Regions from separate parts of the Hydrogenophaga aquatica genome, predicted to be linked through region 2. Evidence: riboswitches for the same ligand, from Rfam matches in the RefSeq annotation. Region 2 holds a riboswitch; the other holds the start of a gene.

Region 1 (6,971 bases), on a different contig from region 2:
CTCTACTTCATCGAAAAGAACGCCCCGTTGCTGGAGCCCTGGCAACGCGAGGTGGTGCGCATCGTGCGCAAGGTGGCGCAGTACTTCTACCCGCAGCGCCAGACGCAGGTGATGAACGAGGGCTGGGCCACCTGGTGGCACCACCACCTGCTGCATGGCCTGTACGAGCAGGGGCTGGTGGGCGACGGCTTCATGCTGGAGGTGCTGCACATGCACACCAACGTGGTGGCGCAGCGGCCCTTCCACCACCCGCACTACGACGGGCTCAACCCCTACGCCCTGGGTTTCGCGATGTGGCGGGACATCCGGCGCATCTGCGACACGCCTACCGACGAGGACCGCGAGTGGTTTCCCGACCTGGCGGGCAGCAACTGGCTGGAGAGTTTCGATTTTGCGATGAGGAACTTCAAGGACGAGAGTTTCATCGCACAGTACCTGTCGCCAAGGCTGATGCGGGAGTTCCGTTTGTTTGCCGCCGTGGACGACGACCACCAGCCGCGCGTGCGCATCGAGGCCATCCACGACGAGCGTGGTTACCGCCGGCTGCGCACTTTGCTTTCCCAGCAGTACGATCTGGGCGGGCGCGAACCTGACATACAGGTGTGGAACGTCGATACGCGGGGTGATCGCACGCTCACGCTGCGGCACCAGGAGCGCGACCGGCACCCCCTGGCCGACAGCGCAGATTCGGTTTTGCAGCACATCGCGCTGCTGTGGGGTTTTCCTGTCCGTATCGAAACGGTGGATGCGGCTGGGCAGGTAAGGCAGGTCCGGGAGTGTTCTCCAGCCAGGGATTGAGGCATGGTTGCCAAAGGACATAGGAGTTAGGCAGATGTATCGCAAGCGTCCAGTGCACATCGGGCTGTCGGCCCGCATCTTCCACCCCGAGGCGGGGGGCGTTGGCCTAAAGGGCAAGACCCTGCAGGTGCTGGAGCAGTCCGTGGCGCAGTGGGCTGCCTCGCGCGACACGCTGGTGCTCATGGTGCCTTCGGTGTTGCAGGACGGGCCGCTGATGCGAAGCAGCATCCGCGTCAGCGACTATGCCGAGTACCTGGATGGCCTGATCCTGCAAGGTGGGGCCGACGTCAGCCCCAAGGCCTACGGTGAGGAGCCGCTCAAGCCAGAGTGGAGCGGCGACGCCGTGCGTGACGCCTACGAGCTGGAGCTGGTGCACGAGTTCATGGAGGCGCGCAAGCCCATCCTGGGCATCTGCCGGGGCATGCAGCTGATCAATGTGGCGCTGGGCGGCAGCCTGTATCAGGACATTCCCACCCAGTGTCCCGAGTCTGCCGGGCACGAGTCGCCCGACTACGACCGCAACGCGCACGAGGTGGTGTTCACGCCCGGGGGCAAGCTGGCCGAGTGGTTCCGCGACGCGCCCAGTGGGCGGCGTGTGGCGTCCATCCACCACCAGGCGGTCAACCGGCTGGGCAAGGACGTGGTGGTGGAGGCCACGGCGCCCGACGGTGTGGTGGAGGCGATCCGCTGGACTGGGCGCGGCTTTGTGTGCGGCGTGCAATGGCACCCGGAGTTCCATCACCTGGGGGGCGAGGAGATGCTGGACTGCTCGCCGCTGTTGGATGCTTTCCTTGCGGCCGCACGCAAGTAAAATAGCAAAATTCCAAGGAGCGCTGCAGCGGCGCGCCGGTTGCAGGGCAACGGGCGTCCGTCAGGCTTGGACTTCCCCGAACACAACCGCGCTCACCTGAATGTGCCCTTGCAGGTGAGTGCCGTGTCCAACCCCCATCCCCCCGCCAACGTGAATTTCGCATCCCAGGCCGCCAGCGCGGCCCGTGCTTCCGTGCCGCCCATGCTGCTGTCCGGCCTGGAGCCGCTGCTCATCGACGAAAGCAGCCTGTTCGTGAACATCGGTGAGCGCACCAACGTCACCGGCTCCAAGGCGTTCGCGCGCATGATCCTCAACGGCCAGTACGAAGAGGCGCTGGCCGTGGCGCGCCAGCAGGTGGAAAACGGCGCCCAGGTCGTGGACGTGAACATGGACGAGGCCATGCTGGACAGCCAGGCCGCCATGGTGCGCTTCCTCAACCTCATGGCTGGCGAGCCCGACATTGCCCGTGTGCCGGTGATGATCGACTCGTCCAAGTGGGCGGTCATCGAGGCGGGCCTCAAGTGCATCCAGGGCAAGGGCATCGTCAACTCCATCAGCATGAAGGAGGGTGTGGACGAGTTCAAGCGCCAGGCCAGGCTGATCAAGCGCTACGGCGCGGCCACGGTTGTCATGGCTTTTGACGAGAAGGGCCAGGCCGATACCTACGAGCGCAAGGTCGAGATCTGTGAGCGGGCCTACCGCATCCTGGTGGACGAGGTCGGCTTCCCGCCCGAGGACATCATCTTCGACCCCAACATCTTCGCCATTGCCACGGGCATCGAAGAGCACAACAACTACGCGGTGGACTTCATCAACGCCACGCGCTGGATCAAGCAGAACCTGCCCGGGGCCAAGGTGTCGGGCGGTGTGTCCAACGTGTCGTTCAGCTTCCGCGGCAACGAACCCGTTCGCGAGGCCATCCACACCGTGTTCCTGTACCACGCCATCCAGGCGGGCATGGACATGGGCATCGTCAACGCCGGCATGATTGGCGTGTACGACGACCTGGACGCCGAGCTGCGCGAGCGTGTGGAAGACGTGGTGCTCAACCGCCGCCCGGACGCGACCGAGCGCCTGCTGGAGATCGCCGAGAGCGTGAAGGGTGCGGCCAAGGACGACAGCACGCGCAACGCTTGGCGCGCCCTGCCGGTGCGCGAGCGTTTGACGCACGCCCTGGTGCACGGCATCAACGAACATATCACCGAAGACACCGAGGAAATGTGGCAGGCCCTGCGTGCCGACGGCGGACGGCCGCTGCACGTCATCGAAGGCCCGCTGATGGACGGCATGAACGTGGTGGGCGACCTGTTCGGCCAGGGCAAGATGTTCCTGCCGCAGGTCGTCAAGAGCGCGCGCGTGATGAAGCAGGCCGTGGCCCACCTGGTGCCCTACATCGAAGAGGAAAAGCGCCAGCTCCAGGCCGCCGGGGGCGACGTCAAGTCCAAGGGCAAGATCGTCATTGCCACCGTCAAGGGCGACGTGCACGACATCGGCAAGAACATCGTGACCGTGGTCTTGCAGTGCAACAACTTCGACGTGGTCAACATGGGCGTGATGGTGCCCTGCCACGAAATCCTGGCCAAGGCCAAGGAGGTGGGTGCGGACATCGTGGGCCTGAGCGGCCTGATCACCCCGAGCCTGGAAGAGATGCAGTACGTGGCGGGGGAAATGGAGAAGGACCCGCACTTCCGCGAGCGCGGCATTCCCTTGCTGATTGGCGGCGCCACCTGCAGCCGCGTGCACACGGCGGTGAAGATTGCGCCCAACTACAGCGGCCCCGTGGTGTACGTGCCCGACGCCTCACGCAGCGTGGGTGTGGCGCAGAGCCTGCTGGGCGACGGCAAGGACAGCTACCTGACCGAGCTGCGCACCGACTACGACAAGGTGCGCACCCAGCATGCCAACAAGAAGCAGGTGCCCCTGTGGCCCCTGGCCAAGGCGCGTGCCAACAAGACCCCACTGGACTGGAGCGCGTATGCCCCCGTGGCGCCCAAATTCACCGGGCGGCGCGTGTTCAAGAACTTCGACCTGGCCGAGCTGGAGAAGTACATCGACTGGGGCCCCTTCTTCCAGACCTGGGACCTGGCCGGCCCTTACCCTGCCATCCTGGATGACGAGGTGGTGGGCGAGCAGGCCAAGCGCGTTTTTGCCGACGCCCAGGCCATGCTGAAGAAGATTGTGGAAGGGCGCTGGCTCACGGCCAACGCCGTGGTGGGCCTGTACCCGGCCAACACGGTGAACGACGATGACATCGAGCTGTATGCCGACGAATCCCGCACGGAGGTGGCGCTGACCTGGCACGGCATGCGCCAGCAGACCGAGAAGCAGGAGATTGACGGCGTGATGCGCCCCAGCCGCTGCCTGGCCGACTTCGTGGCGCCCAAGACCTCGGGCGTGGCAGACCACGTGGGCATGTTCGCGGTGACGGCAGGCATTGGTGCCGACAAGCGCGCCGCTGCCTTCGAGGCCGCGCAGGACGACTACAACGCCATCATGCTCAAAGCCCTGGCCGACCGCCTGGCCGAGGCCTTTGCCGAATGCCTGCACCAGCGTGTGCGTACCGACTTGTGGGGCTACGCCCCGCACGAAGGCCTGAGCAACGAAGAGCTGATTGCCGAGAAGTACCAGGGCATCCGCCCGGCGCCGGGCTACCCCGCCTGCCCAGACCATTCGGTGAAGCGCGACATGTTCGCCCTGCTGCACTGCGACGAGATTGGCATGGGCCTGACCGAAAGCCTGGCCATGACCCCGGCGGCCAGCGTGAGCGGTTTCTACATCGCCCACCCCGAGAGCAGCTACTTCAACGTCGGCAAGATCGGCCACGACCAGTTGGCCGACATGGCCCGGCGGCGCGGCATGGGCGAGGCCGAATTGGAGCGTCTGCTGGCCCCCAACCTCTGAGTCGCCAGAGGGAGGTTCACAACCGCTTTGGTTGCGCGCACAATGCTGTGCATGAAGCCAAGACGCGGATTCCTTCAACTTCTGTTGCTGGGAGGCTGGCCCAGCGGATGGCTCTTGGCTGCGGGCACACGGCCGCAACCGCCGGGCCTGCGGCGCGTGCGTGGCGACGTGCGTGTCAACGGCGAACCCGCTCAGGAGGGGCGTCTGGTACTGCCAGGTGACGTGATCACCACCGGGGCTGACGGCGAGGCCGTGTACGTGCTGGGCAACGACGCCTACCTTCTGCGTGCCCACACCGAGGTGCGCCACGAACCACAGGGCAACCCCGGTCTGCTGCAGATCGTGCAGGGCAAGATTCTTTCCGTGTTCGGCCCCGGGGCTAGGCGGCTGGAAACGCAGTCGGCCATCATCGGCATCCGTGGCACAGGCTGCTATATCGAGGCAGCGCCTCAACAGACATACTTTTGCCTGTGTTACGGCCGGGCAGAAGTGGTCCCAACGGCTGACCGTTCCCGGTCATTCGACTTGGCCACCACATACCACGACCGGCCTTACCTGATCGGTTCTTACGCAGGCGCCCCGCTGATGCAGGCCGCACCCGTCATCAACCACACGGACGCCGAGCTCATCATGCTGGAGGCGTTGAAAGGCCGCCGCCCGCCTTTCATGCAGCAGGGCTATTCGCCGCGCTACTGACGCTCAGGCGAATGCTCAGCTGTTGCAGTTGGCGCGCACTTCGTCAATGCTGGTCAGGCCGGCCAGCACCTTGGGAATGCCGTCCTGACGCAGTGTGCGGAAGTCGTGCGTTTCCATGGCGGTGCGCAGCAACTCCGCGGCGGGGGCCTTGAGTTGGATGAGCTTGCGCAGCGCTGCGTCCACCGTCATCAGTTCGTGCAGACCCACGCGGCCCTTGTAACCCGTCTGGTCGCAGCTCGGGCAGCCTGGCGCGTGGTAGCGCATCAGCCTGCCGTTCACACCGTGCTGCGCCAGCCACTCGGCGCGCACCTGGTCTGCCGCCGGGCGAAGCTCGGCAGGGAATGCATGGCTGTAGTCGGCAATCAGCTCGTCGATGAACTCTTCGCTGGCGGGTTCGCTGGTGCGGCATTCCTTGCACAGGCGCCGCACAAGGCGTTGTGCCAGCACGGCCAGCAGCGAATCGGCGAAGTTGAAGGGGTCCATGCCCATGTCCAGCAGGCGCACCACGGTTTCCGGCGCGCTGTTGGTGTGCAGGGTGGACAGCACCAGGTGCCCCGTGAGGGAGGCCTCGATGGCCGTCTGGGCCGTTTCCTCGTCGCGGATCTCGCCAACCATGATCACGTCGGGGTCGGCACGCAGGAAGGCGCGCAGCGCCTTGGCGAAGGTCCAGTCGATCTTGGGGTTGACCTGCACCTGGCGCAGGTCGGGGTTGGTGATTTCCACCGGGTCCTCGGCCGTCCAGATCTTGCGGTCGGGCGTGTTGATGTGCTGCAACAGCGCGTGCAGGGTGGTGGTCTTGCCCGAACCGGTGGGGCCTACGCACAGCACCATACCGTAGGGGCGCTCGATCACGCCTCGCAGGTCGGCCAGGTTCGCGGCCGACAGGCTGAGCTGGTCGATGGGCACGGGCTTGGCCGACGACAGCAGACGCAGCACCACGTCCTCGGCCCCCCCGTTGGTAGGGATGGTGGCTACGCGCAACTCCAGCTTGTGCTGTGACGAGTAGCGCGAGAAGTCGATCTTGCCGTCCTGCGGCTTGCGGCGCTCCGAGATGTCGAGGTCGCACATGATCTTGATGCGGGCCACCAGCGCCGAGCGGTACGTGTGCGGCAGCTCCATGTAGGGCACGAGCCGGCCGTCCTTGCGCAGGCGGATGCGCACCTTGCGTTTGCTGGCGAATGTCTCGATGTGGATGTCGGACGCCCCCTGGTTGAAGGCTTCCACGATCAGCTGGTTGATGAGCCGCACCAGAGAGTTGTCCGACTGCTCGATCTGCGGACCGTCGTCGCTGCCTTCGTCGTCCTGCTCGACACTCTGTTCCAGCGTTTCCAGCAGCTTGTCGGAGCTGGACGCCGTGTAGTCGGTCTGGCCCGTCTGCGCCGACGGGCTCCTGGCACCTTCCAGGCCGTGCCGGGCGTAGGCCTCGTTGATCTGGTTGTTGTCCAGCGAACCGCTGGCCAGCGCTGCGACGACTTTGCACTGCAGCGTGAATTCGAGTTCCTCGATCAGCGCCCGGCGCGAAGGGTCTTCGGCCGCGACGATCAGGGTGCCCTGGCTCCAGAGCAGCGGGAGCACCTTGAGGCGGCGCGCCAGCGTTACCGGCACGCGCCGCAAGGCCTCCTGGTCCATCGGGAACTTGGACAGGTCCACCACCGGGTAGCCCATCTTGCGTGCCAGCGCGGTCCGCAGGTCCTGCCGCGAGAGTTGGCCACTCTTGACGAGGAGTTCCCCCAGCGGGACGGTGCGCTCGGTCTTCTGCCGTTCC
Region 2 (6,971 bases):
TGCCGTGCCGCCCTGACCATGAACATCGGCATGGCGCGCCTGCACGACGCCCTGACGCGCCAGACAGTGCCTCTGAGCGAGGAGCAGCGGGCGGACATACTGCGGCATCCGTCAGAGGGGGTGTCTTTGCTGCGCCAGCTGGGCGTGGGTGATCATCTCTGGCTGGAACTGGTCGCGGATCACCACGAGGATGCCTCCGGCAAGGGCTACCCGGCGGGCAAGCGCGTTGATGGCATCCCTTGCCAGCTGTTGCGCATGGCCGACGTCTACGTGGCGCGCATCAGCCCCAGGCAGGCGCGTGCGGGCTTGTTGCCGCAGATGGCTGCCCGCGACGTTTACCTGGGGGAGGGCGGGCAGCCCAATCCGCTCGGGGCAGCCTTTGTCAAGACCTTGGGGCTTTACATACCCGGCAGCTACGTCCGTCTTGCCAACGACGAGGTGGCGGTGGTGGTCAGGCGCGGGCGCCGGGCCAATGCGCCCGGGGTGTTTGCCATCGTGGGCCGGCACGGCATGCCGCTGGGCGAGCCAGCCTTGCGTGACACCCTGGAGCGCGAGTACGAGGTCAAGGCCAGCATCTCGGCCGACGAGGTCAAGGTTCGCATCAACGTTCCCAAACTGCTCAGCCGCGTCTGAATCTTGGCTCCCTTCGACGCCAGGCACAAAAAAAGCCGGATCGAACATGGTCGATCCGGCTTCTTGGTGATCCTGGTCGGGGTGAGAGGATTCGAACCTCCGGCCTCTACGTCCCGAACGTAGCGCTCTACCAGGCTAAGCTACACCCCGATGGGGCAACTCAGGAGCGTCGCTCCAAAAGTGCAGCCGCTAATTGTATCAAGGATTCGCTGTATTTATTGGCGGGCAGTGCGCGAGCGGCTTCAACCGCACGCATGGCCTCTGCCGCAGCGGCCTTGCGAGCGGCTTCCAGACCGCCGCACTGGCGAACGATCCTCAGGATGTCGTCCAGGTGTTCGGTGTTGCCGTTCTCTATGGCGCTGCGAATGAGCTCGGCTTCGTCCGGCGCGCACTTCTGCAACGTGCAGATGATGGGCAGCGTGACCTTGCCCTCGCGCAGGTCATCACCCAGGTTCTTGCCCAACTCTTGTGCGTCGCCTTCGTAGTCCAGCACGTCGTCCACCACCTGGAAGGCTGCACCCAGGGCCTGGCCGTAGTCGGCACACCGGGCCTCCAGCGCGTCGCCGGCGCCGGCCAGGATGGCCGCCAGCCGGGCGCTGGCCTCGAACAGCTTTGCCGTCTTGGCGCGGATGACGCGCAGGTAGCCCGACTCGTCCAGCGAGGCATCGTGCATGTTCATCAGTTGCAGCACTTCGCCTTCGGCGATGACGTTGGTGGCGTCGGCCAGCACCTGCATGATGCGCATGTTCCCGGCGTCCACCATCATCTGGAAGGCGCGCGAATAGAGGAAGTCGCCTACCAGCACGCTGGCCGCGTTGCCGAACACCTCGTTGGCCGTGTCGCGGCCCCGGCGCAGGGTGGATTCGTCCACCACGTCGTCGTGCAGCAAGGTGGCTGTGTGGATGAACTCCACCACCGCCGCCAGGCTATGGCGGCGTTCGTCGGTGCATTCCAGGGCGCCGCACATCAGCAACAGCAGGGCCGGGCGCACACGTTTGCCGCCTGCGCTGATGATGTATTGGGCCACCTGCCCGACGAGGGGAACCTCGCTGCTCAGGCGTTGCTGGATGACGGCGTCCACCGTCCGCATCTCGTCGGCAACGAGGGACAGGGGCTGGTTGGTCGGGGTGGGCGCGGGGCTCAAAATGCTGCTGCTTGTTGGGTTGCGAATCTCCTGAGCATTATAGGAAGCGCGCCCTGTCCGGTCCTGACACGCTTGCCCGCCATGGCCTGGGGTTCGTATAATCGCGGGAGTTTTCCGAGGAGCGTTGCAGCGTCCCCCAGCCGTACCGGCAGGCGTGGGCGCGAGGCTCGGAAACCGGCCCACGACCGCGTGCGCGCCGTCTTCCGCAACGACGCTCACCCACTTGACGTGAGGTGAGCCTCCATCCTCCCTTGCGTCCAGTGGCTTTCTCGAAACATGAGTTTTGGAGCACACCATGAACGCACCGCTGAAGAACCCCATCAACGCCGATTGCGCCATCGCCGACATCGGCCTGGCCGACTGGGGCCGCAAGGAAATCAAGATCGCCGAAACCGAGATGCCCGGCCTGATGGCCATCCGCGAAGAGTTCGCGGCCAAGCAGCCCCTCAAGGGCGCGCGCATCACCGGCTCGCTGCACATGACCATCCAGACAGCCGTGCTGATCGAGACGTTGCAGGCGCTGGGCGCTCAGGTGCGCTGGGCTTCTTGCAACATCTTCTCCACGCAGGACCACGCCGCTGCCGCCATTGCCGCCGCGGGCACCCCGGTGTTCGCCATCAAGGGTGAAACCCTGGTCGACTATTGGGACTACACCCACCGCATCTTCGACTTCGGCCCCGCAGGCGCCGAGGGCGAAGGCCCGAACATGATCCTGGACGACGGCGGCGACGCCACGCTGCTGATGCACCTGGGCAAGCAGGCTGAGAAGGACCAGAGCGTGCTGGCCAACCCGGGCAGCGAGGAAGAGCGCATCCTGTTCGCCGCCATCAAGGCCAAGCTGGCCGTGGACCCCACCTGGTACAGCCGCAAGAGCGCCCAGATCATCGGCGTGACCGAAGAGACCACCACGGGCGTGCACCGCCTCAAGGAAATGTCGGCCAAGGGCTCGCTGATGTTCCGCGCCATCAACGTGAACGACTCGGTCACCAAGAGCAAGTTCGATAACCTGTACGGCTGCCGCGAGTCGCTGGTGGACGGCATCAAGCGCGCCACCGACGTGATGATCGCTGGCAAGGTAGCCGTGGTGTGCGGCTATGGCGACGTGGGCAAGGGCTCTGCACAAGCCCTGCGTGCGCTGAGCGCCCAGGTGTGGGTCACCGAGATCGACCCCATCAACGCCTTGCAGGCCGCCATGGAAGGCTACAAAGTCGTGACCATGGAGTACGCCGCCGACAAGGCCGACATCTTCGTGACCACCACGGGTAACCGCGATGTGATCACCTTCGAACACATGAAGGCCATGAAAGACCAGGCCATCGTCTGCAACATCGGTCACTTCGACAACGAGATCCAGGTCGCCAAGCTCGAAGAGCACTGCAAGTGGGAAGAGATCAAGCCCCAGGTCGACCACGTGATCTTCCCGGATGGCAAGCGCATCATCCTGCTGGCCAAGGGACGCCTGGTGAACCTCGGCTGCGGCACGGGTCACCCCAGCTTCGTGATGTCGTCCAGCTTCGCCAACCAGACCATCGCCCAGATCGAACTGTTTTGCCACCCCGAAGGTTACGACGTGGGTAAGGTCTACGTGCTGCCCAAGCATCTCGACGAGAAGGTCGCTCGCCTGCACCTGAAGAAGGTTGGCGCCATGCTGACCGAGCTGACCGACGAGCAGGCCGCCTACATCGGCGTGCCGAAGCAGGGCCCGTACAAGCCCGACACCTACCGCTACTGATTCAGCGGTGCGTGCCGACCAGTTGCTCGTGGAGCGCGGCCTGGCCGCCAGCCGTTCGCAGGCGCAGCGCCTGATTGCCGCCGGGGTGCTGTGGCGCCACGGCGGCGAATGGCGGGCCGTGGCCAAGAACGGTGACGAGCTGCCCGTCACGGCCGAGTTGCGTCTGCAGGATACCGCCGAGTCGCGCTACGTGTCGCGCGGCGGGCTGAAGCTGGAAGGGGCGCTGCGCGACAGCGGCCTGGACGCCACAGGTTTGCATTGCCTGGACGTGGGCCAGAGCACCGGGGGGTTCACCGACTGCCTGTTGCAAAAGGGTGCCGCCTGGGTGCTGGGTGTGGACGTGGGTCAGCGCCAGCTGCACGCGAGCCTGTTGCAAAACCCGCGCGTGCTGGCACTGGAAAAGCTCAATGCCCGCGAGTTGAGTCGCGAGCGGTTGCAGGAGGCAGGTGTGCCGCAGCAGCAGCTGGTCAACGGGTTCGATCTGGCCGTGGGCGACCTTTCGTTCATCTCGCTGACGCTGGTGCTGCCCGCCGTGGTGCCTTTGCTGGCGCCGGGCGGGCAACTGCTCATGCTGGTCAAGCCGCAGTTCGAGTTGCAGCCCGGCCAGATCGGAAAGGGCGGCGTGGTGCGCGACACGTCGCTCTACCTTGTGGTGGAGCAGCGCATCCGTACCTGCTGCGAGGCGCTTGGCCTGACGGTGCGTGGCTGGTTCGATTCAGCGATTGCCGGCGGTGATGGCAACCGCGAGTTTTTTGTCTGGGCTGCCAAGGCAGCCTGAATCCCCCAGGGGCAGTACATGGATACGACTTTTCCCATCAGTTTTGAATTCTTCCCGCCCAAGACGCCCGAAGGCGCGGCCAAGCTGCGCACCGCGCGCCAAGCCTTGTACGCACGCCAGCCTGCTTTCTGCTCGGTGACCTACGGTGCGGGGGGCTCGACCCAGGAGGGCACCTTCACCACCGTGGGCGAAATCCTGGCAGAGGGGGTTGATGCCGCCTCGCATTTCTCGTGCATCGGCGCCACGCGCACCAGCGTGCGTGAGCAACTGGCCACGCTCAAGGCCATGGGCGTCAAGCGGCTGGTGGCCCTGCGTGGCGACCTGCCCAGCGGTTACGGGCTGGGTGGCGAGTTCCAGTACGCCAGCGATCTGGTGGCCTTCATCCGCGCGGAAATGGGCAACACCTTCCACATCGAGGTGGCCGCCTACCCCGAATTCCACCCCCAGGCCCGCTCGCCCGAAGCCGACCTGCAGGCTTTTGCCACCAAGGTCAAGGCCGGGGCGGATTCCGCCATCACCCAGTATTTCTTCAACGCCGACGCCTATTTCCGTTTCGTGGACGACGTGCGCAAGTTGGGGGTCGAGGTGCCGATCGTGCCCGGCATCATGCCCATCACCAATGCCTCGCAACTGCTGCGCTTTTCAGATGCCTGCGGGGCCGAGGTGCCGCGCTGGATACGCCTGCGCCTGCAAGGCTATGGCGACGACACCGCCAGCATTCAGGCTTTCGGGCGGGACGTGGTGGCAGATTTGTGTGAGCGGCTGCGTCAGGCGGGCGCGCCGGGGCTGCACTTCTACACCATGAACCAGAGTGCGCCCACGCTGACTGTTCTGAGTCAGCTCGGCGTCGCCTGATTTATGGGCGGGTGTGTTGTTGGCGCAACGTTCGTTCAGTTCTGGATGAACCAAACATGACCGAGCTCACACTTCTGTCGTGGGGGTATTCTTCGTTTTGACCTGGGTCAAGTGGGGCGCCGGGATGCCGCTCTGAAATGTCACCCGGGAATATTCCCGGGTATTTTCACGACACATCATGAGCAAGCATCTCCTCGCAATGGTCGCAGGGGCGACCCTGGTTTGTGGCTCCGCTTTCGCACAGGATTTCAAGGAGGGCGACTGGCTGGTTCGAGCCCGAGCTGTCCATCTCGACAGCGCGAACAAGGACACCACGGGTCTGGGCCTGTCGGTCAACAACAAGTGGCTGCCCGAAGTGGACTTCACCTACTTCATCACCAAGAACGTGGCCGCTGAGCTTATCCTCACCGTTCCGCAGAAGCACACCCTTTCTTCAAACGGCGCATCTATCGCCACACTCAAGCACCTGCCCCCGACACTGACCCTGCAATACCACTTCAACGCCCCCGGCTTCAAACCCTATGTTGGCGCAGGCGTCAACTTCACGCGGTTCTCCAGTGTGAAGTTCGATCCAGCCGTGGTGACTGCATTGAACCCGTCCATCGACAAGAACAGTTGGGGGGCGGCGCTTCAGGTCGGGGTGGACATCCCGTTGTCGAAGGACATGTACCTGAACGTCGACGTCAAGAAGGTGTTCATCGAAACCGACGTGTATTCGTCGGGTGCCAAGGTCGGAAAGTTCAAGGTTGACCCGGTGCTGGTGGGCATTGGCCTGGGCTGGCGTTTCTGAGCGCCCGGCTCTTCACCTCTGCACCACCTGCCGGTCCAGTTTCACGGGGCCGTACCAGGCCTCGGCCAGCTGGCGGGTGTTGTTGCCATCGGTCATCAGGCCTATGCCTGTGAGCGCCTGTGGTGTTTCACCGAAAGCATGCTGGAAGTCGGCCAGGACGTCGCGTTCCTGGTCGGCCCACTGGCCCAGCTTGCCAGGGCCGGATTTGACCACCAGCATACGGATACGCCGCGTGCTTGGATGTTCCAGTACCGTGCCCGCCGGGTGCACGTGATCCCAGACATACATCAGGGTGGCGTAGGGCAGCGGTTCGCCGGTGATCAGCTGTGCCAGTTCCGACAGCATGTGGTCTCTGGCTGTCAAACGCTGGCGGTCCCCTTCGAACGTCAGGATCACACGGGCCACGGCATCTTCAGCCTCGCGGTCCGTCAGGTCGAAGGCGGGGTTCAGCTGCCGCACGAACCACGAAAAACGCAGGGTTCCCATGGCGTCGGACGGCACGCGTACCCGGTAGCGCATGGCGCTGCTGCCCGAGTCGCTGCGGGCGTGGAGCGCCGGGCGGCCTTCGTGCGTGGTGGCGGCGTAAGCGGTGTTCTTGCGTCCCTTGAAGGTCTGGTGTTGCCACTGGCCTTCGCCCGTCAGGGTGCTGGCTTGCGCCCAGGGCGAGCTTGTCAGGTCCCGGGCCTCTCGCTGAGCTGGCGCTATGGCACAACCGGCAACAAGCAGGGGCAACAGGCAGATGAGTGGTGTCAGGCGGCGCAGAAACATGGCGGGCATGTTAGCGTCAGTCGATGACATCCGTTCCACGCATATGCTAGTGAGAAACCCGCATTCGACAGATGCGTTTTCATCCGATAAGGTACAAGTGATAAAGGAGTGAATGCATGAAGATCGAAACGTTGGCCGTGCACGCGGGTTACCAGCCCGACCCCACCACCAAGGCGGTTGTGCCGCCCATCTACCAGACCGTGGCCTATTCCTTCGACAGCGCGCAGCACGGCGCGGACCTGTTCGACCTGAAGGTGCCGGGCAACATCTA

The links. A riboswitch is a leader RNA that binds a small molecule or an ion and turns the genes downstream of it on or off. The one in region 2 is predicted to bind S-adenosylhomocysteine.
Region 1: it holds a riboswitch for S-adenosylhomocysteine, as region 2 does, so the genes downstream of both, metH (methionine synthase) here and ahcY (adenosylhomocysteinase) in region 2, are expected to answer to the same signal.

Annotation. Positions count from the first base shown of each region.
Region 1 is NZ_BAAGVK010000012.1:87,986-94,956, forward strand. Features, by position in the region: gene ACYVHH_RS11705 (SpoVR family protein) at 1-798, shown strand, start outside; gene ACYVHH_RS11710 (gamma-glutamyl-gamma-aminobutyrate hydrolase family protein) at 833-1,609, shown strand; S-adenosyl-L-homocysteine riboswitch at 1,618-1,710, shown strand; gene metH (methionine synthase) at 1,760-4,510, shown strand; gene ACYVHH_RS11720 (FecR family protein) at 4,625-5,206, shown strand; gene ACYVHH_RS11725 (GspE/PulE family protein) at 5,222-6,971, opposite strand, start outside.
Region 2 is NZ_BAAGVK010000007.1:112,625-119,595, forward strand. Features, by position in the region: gene ACYVHH_RS05445 (HD-GYP domain-containing protein) at 1-633, shown strand, start outside; tRNA gene ACYVHH_RS05450 (tRNA-Pro) at 707-783, opposite strand; gene ACYVHH_RS05455 (polyprenyl synthetase family protein) at 794-1,777, opposite strand; S-adenosyl-L-homocysteine riboswitch at 1,888-2,001, shown strand; gene ahcY (adenosylhomocysteinase) at 2,073-3,509, shown strand; gene ACYVHH_RS05465 (TlyA family RNA methyltransferase) at 3,517-4,287, shown strand; gene metF (methylenetetrahydrofolate reductase [NAD(P)H]) at 4,306-5,142, shown strand; gene ACYVHH_RS05475 (OmpW/AlkL family protein) at 5,321-5,932, shown strand; gene ACYVHH_RS05480 (DUF3047 domain-containing protein) at 5,945-6,709, opposite strand; gene ACYVHH_RS05485 (O-acetylhomoserine aminocarboxypropyltransferase/cysteine synthase family protein) at 6,817-6,971, shown strand, end outside.